Regions from separate parts of the Synechococcus sp. A15-60 genome, predicted to be linked through region 1. Evidence: predicted binding sites of a transcription regulator. Region 1 holds the regulator's gene; each other region holds the start of a gene.
What was found. The regulator NtcA, encoded in region 1, controls nitrogen genes in cyanobacteria. The targets are predictions, from matches to a motif close to GTANCNNNNGNTAC.
Positions count from the first base shown of each region.

Region 2: a site for NtcA is predicted at 1,126-1,139, ahead of glnA (type I glutamate--ammonia ligase). Genes of this name have one in related genera too.
Region 3: a site for NtcA is predicted at 1,782-1,795, ahead of urtA (urea ABC transporter substrate-binding protein). Genes of this name have one in related genera too.

Region 1 is NZ_CP047933.1:353,092-357,607, reverse strand. It holds gene thyX (FAD-dependent thymidylate synthase) at 1-325, shown strand, start outside; gene dcd (dCTP deaminase) at 346-939, opposite strand; gene SynA1560_RS01670 (cob(I)yrinic acid a,c-diamide adenosyltransferase) at 939-1,547, opposite strand; gene rph (ribonuclease PH) at 1,683-2,405, shown strand; gene ntcA (global nitrogen regulator NtcA) at 2,484-3,218, shown strand; gene SynA1560_RS01655 (DUF3084 domain-containing protein) at 3,277-4,482, shown strand; gene SynA1560_RS01650 (RuvX/YqgF family protein) at 4,479-4,516, shown strand, end outside.
Region 2 is NZ_CP047933.1:1,553,845-1,558,360, forward strand. It holds gene SynA1560_RS08550 (alanine--glyoxylate aminotransferase family protein) at 1-349, opposite strand, end outside; gene SynA1560_RS08555 (allophycocyanin subunit beta) at 461-985, opposite strand; gene glnA (type I glutamate--ammonia ligase) at 1,198-2,619, shown strand; gene SynA1560_RS08565 (hypothetical protein) at 2,715-2,987, opposite strand; gene SynA1560_RS08570 (class I SAM-dependent methyltransferase) at 3,141-4,196, shown strand; gene SynA1560_RS08575 (copper-binding protein) at 4,282-4,516, shown strand, end outside.
Region 3 is NZ_CP047933.1:2,462,389-2,466,904, forward strand. It holds gene SynA1560_RS13245 (branched-chain amino acid ABC transporter permease) at 1-298, opposite strand, end outside; gene urtA (urea ABC transporter substrate-binding protein) at 392-1,702, opposite strand; gene ureG (urease accessory protein UreG) at 1,822-2,427, opposite strand; gene SynA1560_RS13260 (urease accessory protein UreF) at 2,427-3,095, opposite strand; gene ureE (urease accessory protein UreE) at 3,092-3,544, opposite strand; gene SynA1560_RS13270 (urease accessory protein UreD) at 3,644-4,516, shown strand, end outside.

The DNA.
Region 1 (4,516 bases):
GAAGTACACCTACAGCGACACCCTCAGAGACAACGACCTGACACTGTGCCGGCAGGCCGCGGAGCGCTACCGGGACCTGCTGCGTTCAGGATTTGCCGAAGAGCACGCCCGCGGCATCTTGCCGTTCGACTACCGGCAGCACTTTGTGGTGAGTTTCAGCCTTCGAGCCTTTCTCCACTTCATGGATCTCAGGGCAAAACTCGACGCCCAGCAGGAGATCCGCGAACTCTGTGATCTGATGTGGCCGCATCTGCAGCAGTGGGCTCCAGAATTTGCCGCTTGGTATGAAAAAACCAGGCTTCACAGGGCAAGGCTGGCGCCCTGAGATTTCAGACCTGAAGACATTCAGACCTTGGCGAGGGTCACCCGCTCAGGCTGATGTTGATATTTGCCTTGACGATCGCTGTACGTGGTGTCGCAGGGATCACCCTCAAAAAACAACAGCTGGCAGATCCCTTCATTGGCATAGATCCGGCAGTCAGCTCCGGAACTGTTGCTGAATTCCAGCGTGAGATGACCTTCCCAGCTGGCTTCCGCCGGCGTGGTGTTCACAATGATGCCCAAGCGCGCATAGGTGCTTTTGCCAAGGCAAATCACGGTGATGTTCGGCGGCACTTTCATTTTTTCCAGCGCCACACCAAGCCCGTAGGAATGGGCAGGAAGAATGAAATACTCACCGTCCTCATCCCGGTGCAGTTCCGTGGGTTCGAGGTTGGCGGGGTTGAATCGCTTGGGATTCATCACCGTGCCGGGCACGTGTTTGAAAATCAGAAACTCCTGAGGCGACAGCCGCAGGTCGTAGCCATAGGACGAACATCCGAAACTCAGAACAGGATGCTGTCGGTGATCGGGATCGAGGTGACGAACCAAGCCACCCTGAAAAGGTTCCAGCATGCCGGAGGCAGCCTGTTCCGTGATCCAGCGGTCGTTCTTAAGCATCAGAAACCCCGGCGCAGTTCGGTGACCTGATCCGCGAGCCCCATCAGAGACTCAGGAATGGAAGTCCCTGTGATGATCACATCCATGGATCCTGGACGGGCTTCCAAACTCGCACGCACATCCTCTTCATCGAGGTATCCAAGCGCAATCGCCAAACCCAGCTCATCAAGCACCAGCTGATCAAGATCGCCGCAGGCGAGATGAGCACGGCACACCAACCAGATCGCTTCGACCGCCTCAATGGTGGAGGGCAGGGATGCGCTGGCGGGCTGCGACAAACATTCCATCACCGCTGGTCGCATCCAGGTCATGCGGTCACACAAAGTGAGCGCAGCCTCAGGGCCCTGGGCAACACCGCCCTTGAGAAACTGCGCCACGCCAACGCGGCTTCCCAGACCAGCACTGCGCAACGCCTGACTCAGCACAGTGCCAAAACTGCCGCGGTAGGGCGCGGTGTGGACCTGAAGCTGGCCTTCGGGAGCCACCAGATGCAGTGGCGGACGGGGGTCGAGTGCTGGTAAAGGCTGGAGACGCGAGCGCTCCACGACTCCATGATCGGCACCGCGTGTGTCGCGGGATCGATGGCTGGAGCTCAGGCTTGCGGTCATCGCGTTCGTCTTGGCTGGCCCACAACAGCCAGCGGACTTCGAATCTAGCGGTGAAAACGCGATCCACAAGATCTTCGACACCATCCCTGGTGTCTCATGCCGAATGTCAGGCTCATCAACATCCGCAAATAACTGATGGGCGAAACCGCTCGCAACGATGGCCGCTCGCCCGCCGACCTGAGGGCGTTCTCCGTGGAATGGGACCCCATGGGCTTTGCCCTGAGCTCCGTGATCGTGCGCACCGGCCGAACCGCAGTGCTCTGCAGCGTTTGCCACGAAGAGGGGGTCCCCCGCTGGCGTCGGGATCAAGGTCTGGGGTGGCTGAGTGCTGAATATCGATTGCTGCCGGGATCCACTCCAGAACGTCAGCGGCGCGAATTGATGAAACTCTCCGGCCGCACGCAGGAGATTCAGCGCTTGATCGGTCGCAGCCTGCGGGCGTGCCTCAACATGGACGTGCTTGGGGAAAACACCCTGCTCGTGGACTGCGACGTGATTCAGGCTGATGCGGGCACCCGAACCGCGGCGATCACCGGCTCCTGGCTGGCCTTGCAGAAAGGCTGCGAACGCTTAGTCGAGCAAGGCCTCCTCAGCGATAGTCCCGTGCAAGCACAGGTGGCCGCCGTGTCTGTGGGTCTGATCGATGGCGCCCCTCAACTGGATCTCGACTACAGCGAAGACAGCCGTGCCGATGTGGATCTGAATGTCGTGATGAACGACGCCGGAGATCTTCTGGAGCTGCAGGGCACAGCTGAAGGTGCAGCCTTCAGCCGCAAACAGCTGAACAGCCTGCTGGACTTAGCCGAACCTGGCCTCAAGCAGCTGATGGCATGCCAAGGGCAAGCACTCCAGAACTGACCAGCAGCCTGAAACGTGTTGATTGCTACAGGGTGACCCCGCATCGCTCCGTAACTTCCCTCCATCAGATGGCTGGAGATGGCAGAAGCGATACGCGGATTCAGCCGGACCGTCCCACACGTTGGTCGGTTGCCTGAAACCAGCCTGACTAACGCTCCCACGCCCTCCAGCCGCACGCTGCTGGAGGTGATTCGTGATCTGGAGGGCGCCAGTACCGAACTGGTGGAGCGCAACAAAACGATCTTTTTCCCTGGCGACCCGGCGGAACGCGTTTACTTAATTCGCCGCGGCGCCGTGCGTCTTTCCAGGGTCTATGAGTCCGGCGAAGAAATCACCGTGGCGCTGCTGCGAGAAAACAGTCTCTTCGGGGTGCTCTCACTGCTCACTGGTCATCGTTCCGATCGCTTCTATCACTCCGTTGCTTTTACGCGGGTGGAGATGGTGACAGCTCCGGCGAGCTCTGTGAGGCAAGCAATCGAAGCCGACACCAGCGTCGGTCTTCTCCTCTTGCAGGGTCTGTCCAGCCGCATCCTCCAGACCGAAACCATGATCGAAACGCTCACACACCGCGACATGTCGTCGCGGCTGGTGAGTTTTCTGTTGGTGCTTTGCCGCGATTTCGGCATTCCCAGCACGCAGGGCATCACGATCGACCTGCGTTTGTCCCACCAAGCCATTGCCGAAGCCATCGGCTCCACGCGGGTCACAATCACCCGTTTGCTCGGAGACCTGCGCAACTCCGGCTTAGTGGAGATCGACCGCAAAAAGATCACCGTTCTTGACCCCATCGCCCTGGCCAAGCGCTTCAGCTGAGCGCTCGACGGGTGAAGATGGGCACCACTTCAGCGGCCTGCCGCAGGGTTGAAAGCACGTGACAGGCTGGCTGCTGCTGTTGAGCCTCCTCATCCTGGGAGGGGTGCTTTCAACGCTTGGAGATCGCCTGGGCTCAAAGGTGGGCAAAGCCCGATTGAGTCTGTTTGGCCTACGCCCCCGACAGACCGCCGTGGTGATCACTGTGCTCACGGGAAGCCTCATCAGTGTTCTATCGCTCGGGCTGATGCTGCTGGTGAGTCGCCAACTGCGGGTCGGTCTCTTCGAACTCGATGAACTCCAGGCGCGTCTACGCAGCAGCCGCACCGCCTTGAAGGCCAGTCGAGAGGCGCAGCAGGAGTCACGCGAGCAGCTCGAGCAGGCTCGCAGCGATGAAATCGCAGCTCGACAGACTCTGGCTGACGCGCAAGCCCGCGCCAGCGAATTACGAAGCACGCTGCAACCACTGCAGGAACAGACCCTTCGCCTAGAAGCGGAACGTCAGCGCCTCAGCCAAGACGTCAGCAATCGTGATGCCGAAATCCGACGCACGGATGCAGAGCTCCAGGCTGTTCGTCAACAAATTCGCGCTGGTGAAAACGAACTGCTGCAACTGGAGAAAAATCTCCTGGCCCTAAGACGGGGCAACGTGGCGATCAGCAGCGGCCAGCCCCTTGCCACGGTCACCCTCAAACTCGATCGACCGGATCAGGCACGCCAGGTCATCGACCAAATTCTCAGAGAAGCCAATCAACTGGCCTATCAACAGGTGTTGCCGGGGGAAGCCCCGGATCGTCAGATTCTCTTGGTGCCGCGACAGGACATCAACCGGCTCGAACAGGCCATTCGCAAGCCCGGCACCTGGGTGGTTCTCCTGCGCTCCGCCGCCAATGTGCTTCGCGGTGAACGCGTGGTCTATGCCTTCCCGGATGTCCGACCCAATGTCACTGTCACCATCGAAGGTGAAGTGCTGGCCACAACAGCGATCAACAGCAACGAACGCGATCCGCAAGCCATCCGCAACCGCCTCAATCTGCTGCTGGCATCGACGCTGGCAGAGGCTCAGCGCCGCGGCTCCCTCAGCCAGGGCCTTCAATTTGATGGCAACTCCCTCAACAGCCTCGCAAAGGAACTGATCGAACAGGGAGAGGGACGCGTTGAACTCGAGGCGGTAGCGGCACGCCGCAGCGAAACGGCCGATCCGGTGGCGATCGAGCTCAGAATCAAGCGAAGCTCCGGATCCAATTCCAATGCTGCGAGCCCATGAGCTGGATTGCCGCCCTTGATCCTGGTCGAAGCAA
Region 2 (4,516 bases), 1.2 Mb from region 1:
CCATATCTTTCAAGCGGTTGCCGAAGTAACCCTTGACAGCCACCAACACGGTGTCGCCGGGCTCAACGGTGTTCGCCAGAGTGGCTTCCATCGCAGCACTACCCGTGCCGCTCATGGGCAAGGTCAGGCGATTGTCGGTCTGCCAGGCGTACCGCAGCAGCTCCTGAACTTCACCCATTAACTCCACGTAAAGCGGATCCAGATGACCAATTGGAGTCCGAGACAGGGCCTCCAAAACGGTGGGGTGGGCGTTGGAAGGGCCGGGTCCGAGCAACAGCCGGTCAGGCGTTGCAATGGGACCAATGGAGCGCCGATGGGACGAGTCAACCGGAAGGTGTGAGTGCGTCATCGGCGAAGCCGGGTTCGAGAATCAATAGCGAAAAGCCTACGCATCGATCGGGCAGTGAAGGGAATGGCGGTGCCAGTCCGATGCCGCTTGAAATGATTCGCAGGAGGGGAATTAGCGCTGACGGACGTCGCTGGCGGCAAGGCCCGAAGCCATGTGCTCAAAAGGCTGACGCACCAACGCGCAGCTGGCCTGGGACACACCCTCGTTTAAGAGGCGCTCACACAGCACATCGGCAAGCAGAACCATGCTGCGCACCGTGGGACCGGTGGGGACCCCGAGACTTTTGTACGTGTCATCAAGACCGTTGAGGACACGCTCATTGAGGATCGTGCTGTCGCCTGCGATTAACGAGTAGCTGGCGTAGCGGAGGAAGTAATCCATGTCGCGCAGGCACGCCGCCAGGCGTCGCGTCGTGTAGGCATTCCCCCCAGGGAGAAGCAGCTCAGGATCAGCTTGAAATAGACGCTGGCTGGCTTCCCGCACCAACTCGGCTGCCTCCCGGTTGATGATCTCGACGGCCAAAACGCGCACGTCTGCTTCCTCGAGATAGCTCTCGATGCGATCGATAGCGGAGCGATCGAGATAACGACCGAGCTGGTCGTACTGGCCGATCAAACCGGTGATGGCATCGCGCATGCGGGGCCTTATCCACTTCAGGCGGAAGCTAACAGAGGCGACCGCCCGAAACCGTGCTAGCAGAGGGGATCACGTGAATCTGACAGAAACGGTTACCTACAAGTCCGACAGTCGACGCCCGGAACGCAGAAGCGGAAAAGGTGCCACTTGATACAAAACGGGCGCAGGTCGATATTTACGGTCATGTTGAGTTCCGGGATCTCGTCCCCGCTATGGCCAAAACAGCACAGGACGTCCTTCGTCTGATCAAGGAAGAAGGCATTGAGCTGATCGACCTGAAGTTCACGGACCTGCACGGCAAGTGGCAGCACCTCACCGTCTGCCAAGACCTGATCGACCCAGAGTCGTTTACCGAAGGCCTGGCGTTCGACGGCTCCTCGATTCGCGGCTGGAAGGCCATCAACGCCTCAGACATGGCGATGGTTCCCGATCCTTCCACCGCATGGATCGACCCCTTCTACCGCCACAAAACCCTCAGCCTGATCTGCTCGATCCAGGATCCCCGCACCGGCGAGCCCTACGAGCGCTGCCCCCGTGCACTGGCCCAGAAAGCTCTGGCCTATCTCTCCAGCACAGGGTTGGCCGACATGGCCTATTTCGGTCCCGAACCGGAATTTTTCCTGTTTGACGATGTCCGCTACCACTCGGCTGAAGGCGGCTGCTCCTACAGCGTTGACACCATCGAAGCTGGCTGGAACACCGGGCGCGTGGAAGAGGGCGGAAACCTCGCATACAAAATCCAGGTCAAAGAGGGCTACTTTCCAGTCGCTCCAAACGACACAGCTCAGGACATTCGTTCGGAAATGCTCCTGAAAATGGCCGAGCTGGGGATTCCCACCGAGAAGCACCACCACGAAGTGGCTGGCGCTGGCCAACACGAGCTCGGCATGAAGTTCGCCGAACTAATTCATGCCGCCGACAACGTCATGACGTACAAATACGTCGTGCGCAACGTAGCCAAGCAGTACGGCAAAACTGCCACGTTCATGCCCAAGCCGGTCTTCAACGACAACGGATCTGGCATGCACGTTCACCAGAGCCTCTGGAAGGATGGCCAGCCGCTGTTCTTCGGCGAAGGCACCTACGCCAATCTGTCCCAAACAGCGCGTTGGTACATCGGCGGCATTTTGAAGCACGCCCCGTCCTTCCTCGCCTTCACCAACCCCACCACCAACAGCTACAAGCGTCTGGTGCCCGGTTTCGAAGCGCCGGTGAATCTCGTGTATTCCGAAGGCAACCGTTCAGCGGCCGTGCGCATCCCACTAACGGGCCCAAGCCCCAAGGCTAAGCGCCTTGAATTCCGCTCAGGCGATGCCCTCGCCAACCCTTATCTGGCCTTCAGCGCCATGATGATGGCCGGCATTGACGGCATCAAGAATCAGATCGACCCCGGCGAAGGCGTGGACGTTGATCTGTTCGAACTCCCCGCGGAGCAGCTCAAGACGATTGCCACAGTGCCCGCATCCCTAAACGGTGCGTTGGAAGCCCTCAATGCTGACCATCACTACCTCCTCGAAGGCGGCGTGTTCACCAAGGACTTCATTGATAATTGGATTGACCTCAAGTACGAAGAAGTTCAGCAACTACGCCAGCGGCCGCACCCCCACGAATTCACCATGTACTACGACGCCTGATTTGTCAGACGACTTTGCAGACCAGTGAACCTCAATCAAGGGAGCTTCGGCTCCCTTTTTTTGTAGGCGAAACCAACGCAACCAAGGGACTGTCTTCAGCGATGTCGCAGCTGAGAGATTGCACTGTCATGCACCTGACGTTGATGGCTGCGACGACGGGCATACACCTGCTGCTGAGCTAAGGCACTGCGTTGATCGGAATCCAGAACAGGGCTCTCCATCTGAACCTGCAAAGCTTCCTGACGGAGAACATCGTGCGCGTGATGGTCAGCCCATGCCATGAATTCCGCGGCGGCGCGCTGGCGACGCTCCAGCACATTGCCTGAATATTGGAGGGGAATTGCGACGGGAGCGGCTTGCTGTGTCATGGCGGCCTCCTGTGGCTCAATGCATTGACTCTGTAGCAACCGCTACCATTTTGTCCAGGTCTTCACGAATCTCCTCGCAACGTTCTGAACGCAGTCCACGACCGAGGCTTGAATCGACTGGAATGGTCAAGTTTGGATCTAAGACCCTTCTTCATGGCGCCCAGCATCACCGAACTTGCTTACCGGACCATGCAACAGGGCCGGAGTCTCGCGGGATTGGTGCACAAGGAACTGAGTACCAAAGTGATGGAAGTGGTCGCTCCCGATGTGGTTCCGCAGACCCAGCCCGTTCCAGAAGCCATGATGAACGAGCTGCGTCAGTCACTCGATGCCCTGCACGAACTCGACTGGAACGATGCGCAAGCCGGTCTTTATCCGCAGTCTCTTCTTTTCGATATCCCCTGGCTGGAGTGGGCCGAGCGTTATCCACGTGTCTGGCTTGACCTTCCCTCCAATTGGGCCAGACGACGCGCCAGAGATGTTCAGGACCTTCCCGATCTGAGCAACAGAGATTTCTACCCCGATTACTACCTCCAGAACTTCCATCATCAAACCGATGGCTATCTGAGCGATCACTCCGCAGAGCTCTACGACTTACAGGTAGACATCCTGTTCAACGGAGCCGCTGATGCCATGCGTCGGCGGATCTTGCCCGGCCTTCATCAAGGACTGAAGCGCTTTTCAGACCGAAGCCAGAGCAGCCTGCGCGTACTTGATGTTGCCACCGGCACAGGTCGTACCTTGCATCAGATCCGGGCCGCCCTGCCACAGGCCACGCTTGTGGGGGTTGATCTCTCCGAGGCCTATCTCAGACAGGCCAACAAATGGCTGAACAACGCCAAAGGTCCGTTGGTTCAGCTCGTGCAAGGCAACGCCGAGCGGATGCCCTTCGACGACGCCGGCTTTCAAGCGGTGACCTGTGTCTTCTTGTTCCATGAGCTTCCTGCTGACGCAAGGCAAGCGGTGCTTCAGGACTGTTATCGCTTGCTGGAGCCAGGCGGAGTACTGGTTCTGGCTGATTCCGTTCAACTGGCCGATTCACCGCAGTTCGACGTCGCCATGGACAACTTTCGACGCGTGTTCCATGAGCCTTACTACCGCGACTTCATCAGTGATGACATCGATCAGCGTCTGGTGGATGCCGGATTCAGCGATGTGAACGCTGAATCACACTTCATGACACGCGTTTGGACCGCCACCAAAGCCTGACCCATCTCAGCAGTGATTCCCTGACACATGCCCTTGCCTCCCTTGGGGAACCCCATAGGGTGCTGTTCATTGCGTCCCTTCGTCCATGACGAATCCATTTCGGATCCGCTGGTTGCGGGGCTGGACCTTCCAGCTGGTGCTCATGGAAGGCAAGGTTCAGGTGGAGGCCCATGGCTTCGGCATCTGCCTGCGAACCGCCATGGAGCCAGGTGAAAGCCCTCAGGCAGCAGCTGACCGGCTTGTCTTGGCGGAAGATCGCCGACGCCGAGCGCTGCATCAAGCCTGGATCAATGGCCAGACCCTGCCAACACCGGGTCAAG
Region 3 (4,516 bases), 430 kb from region 1:
GATTGCCGTAAAGACGGCGAATCACCGTGCGTTCCAACAACACACCAACCACGCCGCTGACGAGAAACGCGATTGGAATCGAAACCAGGACGTAAAGGTCGTAGACGGGGGCCAACGCCGGCAACTTAAAAATCAACTGCACCACGAAAGTGGTGTACGCCCCCAGCATGATCAGCTCACCATGGGCGAGGTTGATCACCCCCATCAGGCCAAAAACAATCGCCAATCCAAGGGCGGCCATGAGCAGCACTGAGCCGATAGCCACGCCGTTGAACAGGCTTTCAAAAAGCAGTTGCACGACTGTCTGAAACGAAACGTTCAGGAAAACGACGAAAAAAGGAGCCCGAAAACGAGCTCCTCTGCAAGGAAAGATCGAGCTTGAATCAGCCGATCAGAGCTTGTACTTGCCGCCCTTGGAGGCATCGGTCCAGTCGCAGGCAAAGCCGGTGGAATCAGGGTGGATCTGGTTCCAGGCCTGGGGAGCGATCGGGCCATCGGTCTCCTCGAGGATGGCGAACTGTCCATCCTTGGTGATCTGACCGATGCGCACGGTTTGGGACAGGTGATGATTCGGCATCACAGTGACCTTGCCCTGAGGCGCATCAAATTCGATGCCGACGAGAGCTTCACGCACCTTGTCGTTCTCGAAGCTGTTGGCCTTCTCAACGGCAGCTTTCCAGAGATAAACCATGTTGTAGGCAGACTCCTGAGGGTCAGCCACCTGACGGTCTTCGCCGTACTTCGCCTTGAAGTCAGCCGCGAACTTCTTGGAAGCAGGCGTGTCGATTGACATCATGTAGTTCCAAGCGCCGTAGTGGCCCTCAAGGAACTCAGGTCCAATCGTGCTGATCTCCTCTTCCGCGATGGAGTAGCTCATCACGTAGTAACCGTTGGCGGGGGTGAGGCCAGCATCCTGAATCTGCTTGAAGAAGGCGACGTTTTGGTCACCATTCAGGGTGTTGATGATCACACCGCCGTCAGGCAGGGCCTCCTTGATCTTGGCGATGATCGGGGCGACTTCCGTGTTACCCAAGGGCAGGTAGTCCTCGCCGACCACCGTGCCGCCCAGCTGCTCCACCTGGGATTTGGTGATGGTGTTGGAGGTGCGGGGGAAGACGTAGTCCGAACCCACGAGGAAGAAGGGCTTGCCAGCGGCAGGCGACTTCTCATACATGAACTTGGTCGCAGGCTCAGACTGCTGGTTCGGAGTCGCACCGGTGTAGAAGATGTTGTTGGAGCACTCCTGACCCTCGTACTGGATCGGGTAGTAGAGGAAAGCGTCCTTGGACTCGTAAACCGGGAGCATTTCCTTGCGGCTGGCGGAGGTCCAACCACCAAAGACCACAGGCACATTGTCCTGGTCGATCAGCTTTTTGGACTTCTCAGCGAAGGTGGGCCAAGAAGAAGCACCGTCTTCAACGATGGTTTCGATCATGTATTTCTTGCCATCCACTTCAACGCCGCCGGCGGCGTTGATCTCTTCGATCGCCAACTCTTCGGTATCGACAAGCGTCTTCTCGGAGATCGCCATCGTGCCGGTTAAGGAGTGAAGGATGCCGACGGTGACAGTGCAGTTTTCGCCATTGGCGTCGCACTTGGCGTTGGTGGCGGCCTTCTCACCACCGCCGCAGGCGGTCACAGCCAGACCCAACGACGTTGCGGCCAGGCCGGCAAACAAACGCTTTGAGAGAGAGGAGCTCATGAAATGTGCAATACGGTGATGGACGGACGTCTGACGACGACCGAACCCTGACCATGGCCCTCACACTCACTACAAGAACGTATCAAGAGGAACATTTTTGCCCCCCAAGCGGGCGGCAATCAAAGATTAGGTAGCTGTCGATACACAAACTCAATGATGCGTTCGAGCCCCTCTCCGCTGTGGAGATTGGTGAAGCACCAAGGACGCTCCCCGCGCATCGCGAGCGTGTCGCGCTCCATCACCGCCAGATCGGCTCCAACCAATGGGGCCAGATCAATCTTGTTGATCACCAGCAGATCCGACCGCGTAATACCGGGCCCGCCTTTGCGCGGAATCTTGTCGCCAGCCGCCACATCGATGACATAAATGCAAAGGTCAACCAGCTCTGGACTGAAGCTGGCCGCGAGATTGTCACCACCGCTTTCCACCAGCACCAGATCCAGACCAGGGAACTGGCCCTCCAACTCAGCAACAGCCGCCCGATTAATCGAGCAGTCCTCACGAATCGCCGTGTGGGGGCAGCCACCGGTCTCCACTCCACGAATCCGCTCCGGCTCCAGAGCTCCAACACGCGTCAGGAATTGGGCATCCTCATGCGTATAAATATCGTTGGTTACCACAGCCAGCTGCAGTTGATCACGGAGGCGACGACAGAGCGCTTCCACCAGGGCCGTTTTCCCTGAACCCACCGGACCAGCCACCCCAAGACGCAGCTTGCTGCTCATCAGCTTCGAAACAGGCGGGAATACAACTCAGCATGGGCGAGCTGTGCCATCCCCGCACCCACGCCACCATTCCAGAGCGTTCGAGACCCACAGGCCAGCAATTGTTCCGCTTCACGCCTAATCAAGGGCTGCAAGCGGTGCTGCAGCACCTGAGCACGCGTCGGCCCCAGCGGCAGCAGCCGAACGGCAGCACTGAGCTGATTGGCAACCCAGCCGTAGAGATAACCCTCCACCATCTCCTCCTTGGAAACCTCTAACGCCGATGCCGCAGCGGCCCAGGCGCTTGGCCAGCTCAATGGCACCGCGTCGGGGAGCGGCCGGCCCATGTCAGCCAACAACTGAACCAAAGACAATCCCATCTGACGCAGTTGCGCACGGACCTCAGAAGCTTCACGGGTGGCCAGAAGCCATCCATCCAAATCGATCAAGCGCTGCTTTGCCGCAGCATCACCCCCGCACCAGGCCGCAACCTCCCGCGCTAATGAGGGAAGCGCGGAAGCCTCCAAGCGCAAGGCACCACGGCACAGCTCAGCCTCCAACCAACCCTGCAACTGAAAGTCATCCGCAATCGCCCCCGACTGAATCAGCACTTCCAGCCCCTCGGAATAACTGAAAGCGCCCACCGGAAGGGCAGGACTCACCAGCTGGAGCAAAGACAGCGACGTCATCCGTGGGAATGCTCCGCATAGGCCCCACGTTCAGGAGCGAAGGGCTGACAGCAGCGGCTCACCCGCAGCCCCAGGGTCTGCAACATGTCAGCCAGCACAGGATCGTCTGGCAATAGCAGCTGTTGCTCATGCAGCTCAAGAGCCACATGGCGATTACCCAGGTGATAAGCCGCTTTGAGCAATGCCAGAGCAGACCCCGCTTGCACTCGCAGCAAGGCTTCCGGTGCAGCGGTGACCTCCACCCGCACGGAACAGGCTTGATCCGTGAGGCAATCCCCGGGCTTCAAAGCACCATGCCTCGGCAGTTGGAGCAAAACCTGGCAACCGCAAGCCGTCTGACGCCTTCCTCGCAGCACAGTGCGCTCAGTCGCGGTCAGCGGCAGCTGCAAACCGACCATCGCACCGTCTGGCTCACAACGCTTCTCCAACACGATCACCGTGTCACTCACTAGCAACCCTCTTGCTGCTTGAAGACTGCCCAGCAACGTCCCCAAATTTGGTGTGCACTGCTACAAAACAATCGGTCCTTGCCATCCGAGCCTTCTCGAATGAGAGGTCTTGAGCCCTGGCACGGCCGTTGCCAGCTGCAATTCCACATGGATCAGCACGGCCGCACACGCCATCAAGGGGGCTGCAGTGCGCCCTTCAAACTGATGCGAGGCGAAATCGGCGGCGATGGCCGCTGCGATATCCCCCTTCTGCACACAGCGGGAGGGCTGGTGGGGGGTGACCGCCTCAGCATCGATCTGAACCTTTTAGATCACAGTCGCAGCCTGGTAACCAGTGTGGCCGCGCAGAAGGTGTATGGATCGATCGGCCTTAGCCGCATCCAGCCCCAAGGCTCTTGGGCACAGCAAACCGTGAAGGCACATCTCAGTGACCATGGGGATCTGGAGTGGCTCCCCCAGGAACTGGTGCTGTATGCCAACGCGCTCTATGAGCAGAACCTGAACGTGACCCTGCCTGACAACGCGTCGTTCCTCAGTGCCGAGATTGTGCGACTAGGACGGACCGCTGCGGGCGAACAGCTCGATCAGGGTCGATGGCGCTCCAGCTTGGAGATTCAACGTTGTGGCCCTGAAGGACGTCGCTGGGAACTCGTGGACCGAATCGAACTGGGGGGCGACAGCCTGAGTGACAACCACGGCATGGGCGGAGCCCCGGTGTTTGGATCCCTCGCATGGGCCGCCCCTCGCAAGCTGCAACCATCGGAAATCCAAGAGCTGCTGGACGGAGCACGGGCGGATCGTGAAGGCCTGGAGGGCACGATGCGCTGCAGTGCGCTGGCGCAAGGACTGGTGGCTCGCTATCTGGGCCACTCCAGCCGCGACGCTCGCTTCTGGTTCAGCCGTATCTGGGCCCGCACCCGCCATTTGAGGAACCTCAGTCAGCCCGAGATCCCACGGGTTTGGCCCTTACAG